2 regions of the Pseudoalteromonas sp. APC 3358 genome follow, and region 1 is predicted to be linked to the other one. Evidence: predicted binding sites of a transcription regulator. Region 1 holds the regulator's gene; the other holds the start of a gene.
What was found. The regulator LexA, encoded in region 1, represses DNA repair genes until DNA is damaged. The targets are predictions, from matches to a motif close to TACTGTATNNNNATACAGTA.

Region 1 (3,429 bases):
TTAAAACCTTTAGCTGGGTGATGAGCATGATGAGCTTCATTGGCGTTAGGTTGTTCTACTATGCTACTCATTAGTTCGCCTCCACTTTGGCATCAAGTGCTGCCTGTATTTGACTCGGTTGAATAACATCACCCGTATCATTACCCCACGCATTACGTTTATAAGTAATAACCGCTGCTAATTGCTTTATAGATAACTGTTTGGCAAATGCTTGCATTGCCGTACCTGGTCGCCCATGGATAACTACATCAATGTGATCTTTTATATCGCCAAGTACTATAGGGCTGCCTTTAAGTGCAGGAAATACACCCGGTAACCCCATGCCAGTAGGCTGATGACATGCAGCACAATTGGCCATATATACTTGTTCGCCTAAAGTCATTAATTCTTCTTTCGGGAGGGTTTTATCAAGTAATGCGGCATCTGCTAATGCTGCTTTTTGTTTAGCTTGCTTTGCATCTGCAAGCCACGTTTTAAAATCAGCCTCAGATTTAGCGACCACCACAACGGGCATAAAGCCATGATCTTTACCACACAACTCAGCACATTGGCCTCGGTAAGTACCTTCTTCGTTTATGTTCGTCCATGTTTCGTTTATAAAGCCGGGATTCGCATCTTTTTTAACTGCAAAATCAGGTACCCACCAAGAGTGAATAACATCGTCAGAAGTCATTAAAAATCGTACTTTTTGATTTATTGGCAGTACGAGAGGTTTATCAACCTCAAGTAAGTAGTTAGGATTTTTATCTGCAAGATTCGCTATTTCATCTTGCGGGGTAGATAAAATAGAGTAGAACTCTACATCTTCACCCATATATTCATAATGCCATTTCCATTGCGAGCCTGTAATTTTAATAGTGAGATCAGCTTTGCTGGCATCTTCCATTGCAATTAGAGTTTTAGTGGCTGGTACTGCCATAGCAATTAAAATAACAAACGGGATTGCAGTCCAAAGTATTTCTACTTTAGTGCTTTCGTGAAATTGGGCAGGTACAGCCCCTTTAGATTTACGGTGATGAATAAGTGCCCAAAACATAATTGCGAACACTATCACCCCAATCACACAACATATTATAAATATGGTCATGTGCAGCTGATATACATTATTGCTTATATCGGTTACGCCTTTGCGCATATTGTATTGGCTGTTAGCCAAAACTGGGTGCGAAAAAACACATAATATAAGCCACAAGGTAGAGGTCAGTTTACCCATGTGACGGCTCCTTTGATGCTATTGCGAATGCAAAGCGAAGAGGCATACGGCTTAAACGCCAATTCGTTATTTTTATTTTTTTAGTCAATCTCATTTAATATTGATTGGTTTTGCTGCGCCAACAACGTGTTTGTGTATATTGTGTGTTCTCAAAACTAAAAAGCTGTGAGTTATTATTAGCTCAGCACATTAATAATTAGCTAAAAAATGAACAACAAGCAAGTTTTAGTATAAAAAACAATCAGGTGATATTGAGTAATTAATAAAAAATCAGTAACCAACTAGGTAACAGGAAGTTCAAAAGATGAGCAAAACAAAGGGGTTTAACGCATTCGAAGGGGGAAAATATAAGTGCAAAAAAGTTTACAGCTTAAATTGTCAGTGAGCTATTTATGCCCTATTTTTAGTGCGAATTTAAAACAGAAAATGCGTACTAATTAGTACGCATTTATAAAACTGCTTGTTTAAAAGCTATTTTTAAAGTCACATCCAATCAGCGTTTCTTATAACACCAACGGCTAAGCCTTCAATATTAAAAGACTCATTCTCAAGATCTACTTCAATAGATTCAAAATCGTCGTTTTCAGCATGAAGTAATACTTTACGACCCGCTTTCTCAAGACGTTTTACAGTTACGTCTTCGTCTAGGCGGGCAACAACAACTTGCCCGTTTTCAGCGGTTTGAGTACGATGTACAGCAAGTAAATCACCATCCATAATACCAATATCTTTCATGCTCATACCGTTAACGCGTAGTAAAAAATCTGCAGCCGGTTTAAACATTAATGGATCTATTTTGCAGTGACTTTCAACGTGCTCTTGCGCCAAAATAGGTGAACCAGCAGCAACACGCCCTATAAGCGGTAAACCTAATTGTTCTGGCTCTTCTTCTTCAATTAACTGAATACCACGGCTTGCACCTGGTTTCATTTTAATTGCGCCTTTTTTAGCAAGTGCTTTTAAATGTTCTTCAGCAGCATTGGCACTTTTAAAACCTAATGTTTGCGCTATTTCAGCACGTGTAGGAGGCATACCAGTGTCTTTAATAAAAACTTTAATTAGTTCGAGTATTTGAGCTTGGCGGTTCGTTAATGGTCGCATACAACTGGTTTTCCATACAGTACATTTAACTGTGAGTATATACAGTTAAATAAAAATCGCAAATTTAAATTAAGCCTTAAAATAGCCAAAGTAATTTCACTTGTGTACATTTTAGGGATATAACTAAAGCTAGGTTTATAAATGATTAAAAAAGCAAAGGAGTCATTATGAGTATTTGGTACCAGCCCATCACTTTAGAGCTGTGCAAGCAGTTAGAACAAGGCATTGATGGCCAAGGAACATTAATGAAAACCATGGGAATAGAAGTCACTGAAATTGGTGATGATTACTTAGTAGCCACTATGCCGGCAATTCCTGAGCATCATAACCCAATGGGAATGGTTCACGGCGGTGCTAACGTTGTACTTGCCGAAACAGTTGCCAGCTATGCAGCTAACTTTGTTGTCGATTTTACAAAATTTTACTGCGTGGGGCAGGAAATTAGCGCAAGTCATTTAAAAGCATCTCGCAACGGCACTTTAACAGCAACGGCAAGAGCGTTTCATATTGGCAAACGTAGTTCAGTGTGGGAAATAAAAATTACAAATAGCCGCAATGAGCTGTGCTGCGTATCAAAAATGACCGCAGCAGTCGTAGAGCGAAGGTAGTTACTTTTCGATTGGGTAAATTGTAATTTCCATACCCGCACCAATCGCAGATATACGTAGTAATGTATCTGCATCTAAGGCTTGATTAAAGCACTTAGGGGAAGTGCCTGATTCAAAACCAATATCAAACGTTCTACGTGAACAGCTTAACCATTGCTTTAGCGCGTTACGCGAACACGATTCAATAAGCTCACATATATGGTTTATTGCTTTGTCAGGCGTGTTTACTACACCTGTTGCTTCAATACGCGCTAATTGACGGTATTCGTCTTTGTCATAATGTAAAATCGTCGCGACTTTTTTCAAGTCTGCCACTAGCAAACTAATATCTTGCTTTGATTCAAGCTCAAGATCTACATTTAAAAATTGAATTTCCGACATCGTTTCGTATTTATCCTCTAATAATTTCATTGCAAACTTTAACGCAGTTTTACCGTTATACCAAATCAACTATGCTCTATTAACCACTTTATATGGATATTTCGCAGCTTTTAAGTATTTTTTAGC
Region 2 (3,429 bases), on a different contig from region 1:
GCGTAATAAACGGTTTGCAATACGTGGTGTACCACGTGAACGTTGTGCAATTTCGGTTGCGCCATCATCACACATTTCTAAACCAAGATAATGTGCAGAGCGCCCTACTATGTGCGACAAATCTTCTACAGAATAAAACTCTAATCGCTGCACAATACCAAAACGGTCACGTAGTGGCGATGTTAGCGAGCCTGCTCGCGTAGTGGCACCAATAAGTGTAAATGCAGGTAAGTCTAATTTAATAGAACGCGCAGCTGGGCCTTCACCAATCATTATATCAAGCTGGTAGTCTTCCATTGCTGGATACAGTATTTCTTCAACTTGCGGGCTTAGCCTGTGTATTTCATCAATAAACAGTACATCGCCTTCTTCTAAATTAGTAAGTAACGCAGCTAAATCGCCTGCTTTTTCAAGTACAGGGCCGGATGTTGTTTTAATACTTACGTGTAATTCGTTGGCAACGATATTTGCAAGCGTGGTTTTACCAAGCCCTGGTGGGCCAAATATTAATAAATGATCGAGCGCTTCACCACGGGTTCGGGCAGCTTCAATAAAAATTTCCATTTGCTGCTTAACATGAGGCTGGCCTCTGTAGTCGGCTAAAAGTTTTGGTCTTATTGCACGATCTATAGAGTCTTCATTTGTTTTTTCAGTCGCATCAATTAAGCGATCCGCTTCAATCATGGGTTACTCACAACATTGATTTTAAAGATTCTCTAATAAGAACCTCAGTAGACATATCGGGTTTGCTTATCGATTTTACTGCTTTTTGAGCTTGTGGCAATTTATAACCTAATGCAAGCAGTGCCGATACGGCATCATCGGCTGCGTTATTAGCTATTGTCGCATCGCTCATTGGCTCTATTACTGCGCTGTCGCTAAATGGCGTAAATAAATCATTACCCCAATCATTTAATCTGTCTTTCATTTCGAGTACTAAACGCTCGGCTGTTTTTTTACCTACACCGGGTAATTTAACTAGCGACGTTGAGTCTTCGTTATTTACACAGCTTACAAATTGCTTTGCCGACATGCCCGATAAAATAGCTAAGCCAAGTTTTGGCCCAACGCCGTTTGCTTTTAATAGCTCTCTAAACAAAGCGCGTTCTACTTTATTATTAAAACCAAATAATAACTGAGCATCTTCACGCACTACAAAGTGGGTGTAAACAATCGCGTTTTCACCAATTTTTGGTAAATCGTAAAAACAGGTCATTGGCATTTGTACTTCGTAACCGACACCACTTACTTCGAGTAATATTTCTGGTGGCTGTTTTTCGACTAAAATACCATTTAAGCGGCCTATCATAGTTATTTCCTTAAACGTCCTCTAACGGTTTTGCTTGCGCTACCCGCTAGTTTAATTAAATTTTGTTCTGAGTGAGCGTGGCAAATCGCAATAGCGAGTGCATCAGCTGCATCGGCCTGTGGCGTACCTGGTAGTTTTAAAATATTTTTTACCATGTGTTGCACTTGAGTTTTATCAGCGCCACCGTTACCTACTACTGCTTGCTTAATTTGCCTAGCTGAATATTCAAATACGGGCAAGTCGGCCATTGCAGCACCTACAATAGCAGCGCCTCTAGCTTGGCCAAGCTTTAAAGCAGAATCGGGGTTATGCGCCATAAATACTTTTTCAATGGCAAAGGTTTCTGGCGAAAACTGCTCAATAAGCTGTGTAATGCCTTGATAGATCATTTTAAGCCTAACCGGAAAAGGATGATCGGCTAACTTAATACAACCACTGCCTAAGTATGTAAATTTAGAACCTTGGTGGGCAACAACGCCATATCCGGTCAAACGTGAACCAGGATCGATCCCTAAAATAATGGCCAAACAGCACTCCATTGTTATTATTTTTAAATTACGCTAATAATGCCAGAGCACTGTATAAATTACCAGTACAAAGAAAAACAAAAATGCCCACGTGTTAGGTGGGCATTTGAAGGAGCATGTTAGTTTAAGCTTACCCTAGGGCACGCACTAATCCTTGGGTATTTTGTTTAAGTGTTCGGGCAATCATTAAATAGCCTAAACCAGCCACAAATACACCGCCAGCTACCGGACCAATAATCCATATATGCGGATGTAACTTACCTGCTAAATCAAACATTTGTTGCTGCACAATTAAAAGCGCTATATCACTAAAAAATGCAGCAACTAAGCCAGCTAAACCCCCTAGTAATAAAAACTCGTACAAGGTCGCGTTTTTAATTAATCGGCTTTTAGCGCCAAGCGTTCGCAGTATGACAATTTCTTGCATACGCTCACCTAAACTAGCTTGCACTTGCGATATAAGTACAAGCGCGCCACACAGCACAACAATTGCAAGTACAAAGCCAATGGCGAGTGATACTTGCGAAATAGTTGTTTGTATTTGCTTAACAAAGTTATCAATATCAATCGCTGTAATAGTAGGGTAAGTGCGCAATAACTGGCTAAAGTCACGCTTTTGATCTGGGTTTATACGTACCGACGAAATATACGTTGCTGGAAAATCTGCAAGTACATCTGGGCTTAAAATAATAAAAAAGTTAGGTTTAAGCGTGGCCCAATTAACTTTGCGCACACTGGTAATTTTAGCGTCGAACGACTGCGAACCAATTAAAAATGTAAGCGTATCGCCTATCTCAACATCTAAACGCTCAAGCATCGACTCCTCTACTGAGGCTTCAGCCATCGCATTTTCACCAAACCACGTACCTTGTGTTACTTCATTTTGGTCAGGCACATCTTTAAGCCATGTAAGATTTAGCTCGCGGCCAATACCTGCACGTGCTTCTTCGTCTTTTTTCTCGTTGTCTTGCAGCGATACAGAACGTGCTACCAACTCGCCGTTTACCGCATTTATGCGTCCACGAATAGTGGGATAAAACTCTGATACCTGAATATCTTTTTGTGCTAAATACTCATTAATTGGCTCAAGCTCATTTTGCGTAATATTAACTAAAAACGCATTAGGCGCGTCGCTTGGAAGTTGCGACTGCCAATCAGATATCATGTCGTTTTTAAGTACCACTAAAAACAGCAGTAATTTAATCGCTAACGAAAAACTAATTAACTGTACCGCGTTCACATTTGCACGCTTTTGAATAGACGCAATTGCAAGCGACCAACTGTTACCAGGTTTTAAGCCAAGCTTTCGACCGCCACCAAATATTAATTTAGATATCAAAAACAACACACCAATTAGCGCAAGCGTTGAGGCAAACAAAATAAGCGTTATTTTTATGTTGTTACTAAATAACCACATTAATAAAAAAACAGTTAGCGCACTCATGCCTAAATGCACACGACTTACTGCCAACTTGTCACCTAAGTTACGGCGCAGCACTCTAAGCGGTGGAATATCAAATAAATCAAATAACGGTTTAATAGAAAACATAACAGCACAAATTACGCCAGTGCTTATAGCCACCAGCCAAGGTT

Region 2: a site for LexA is predicted at 1,885-1,904, ahead of ruvC (crossover junction endodeoxyribonuclease RuvC). Genes of this name have one in related genera too.

What each region holds. Positions count from the first base shown of each region.
Region 1 covers NZ_JASDCE010000016.1:14,222-17,650, reverse strand. Annotated here, with positions in the region: gene ctaD (cytochrome c oxidase subunit I) at 1-71, opposite strand, end outside; gene coxB (cytochrome c oxidase subunit II) at 71-1,213, opposite strand; gene lexA (transcriptional repressor LexA) at 1,697-2,314, opposite strand; gene QL995_RS19090 (PaaI family thioesterase) at 2,482-2,922, shown strand; gene QL995_RS19085 (hypothetical protein) at 2,923-3,303, opposite strand.
Region 2 covers NZ_JASDCE010000012.1:41,133-44,561, reverse strand. Annotated here, with positions in the region: gene ruvB (Holliday junction branch migration DNA helicase RuvB) at 1-684, opposite strand, end outside; gene ruvA (Holliday junction branch migration protein RuvA) at 692-1,309, opposite strand; gene ruvC (crossover junction endodeoxyribonuclease RuvC) at 1,312-1,836, opposite strand; gene QL995_RS16865 (FtsX-like permease family protein) at 1,967-3,429, opposite strand, start outside.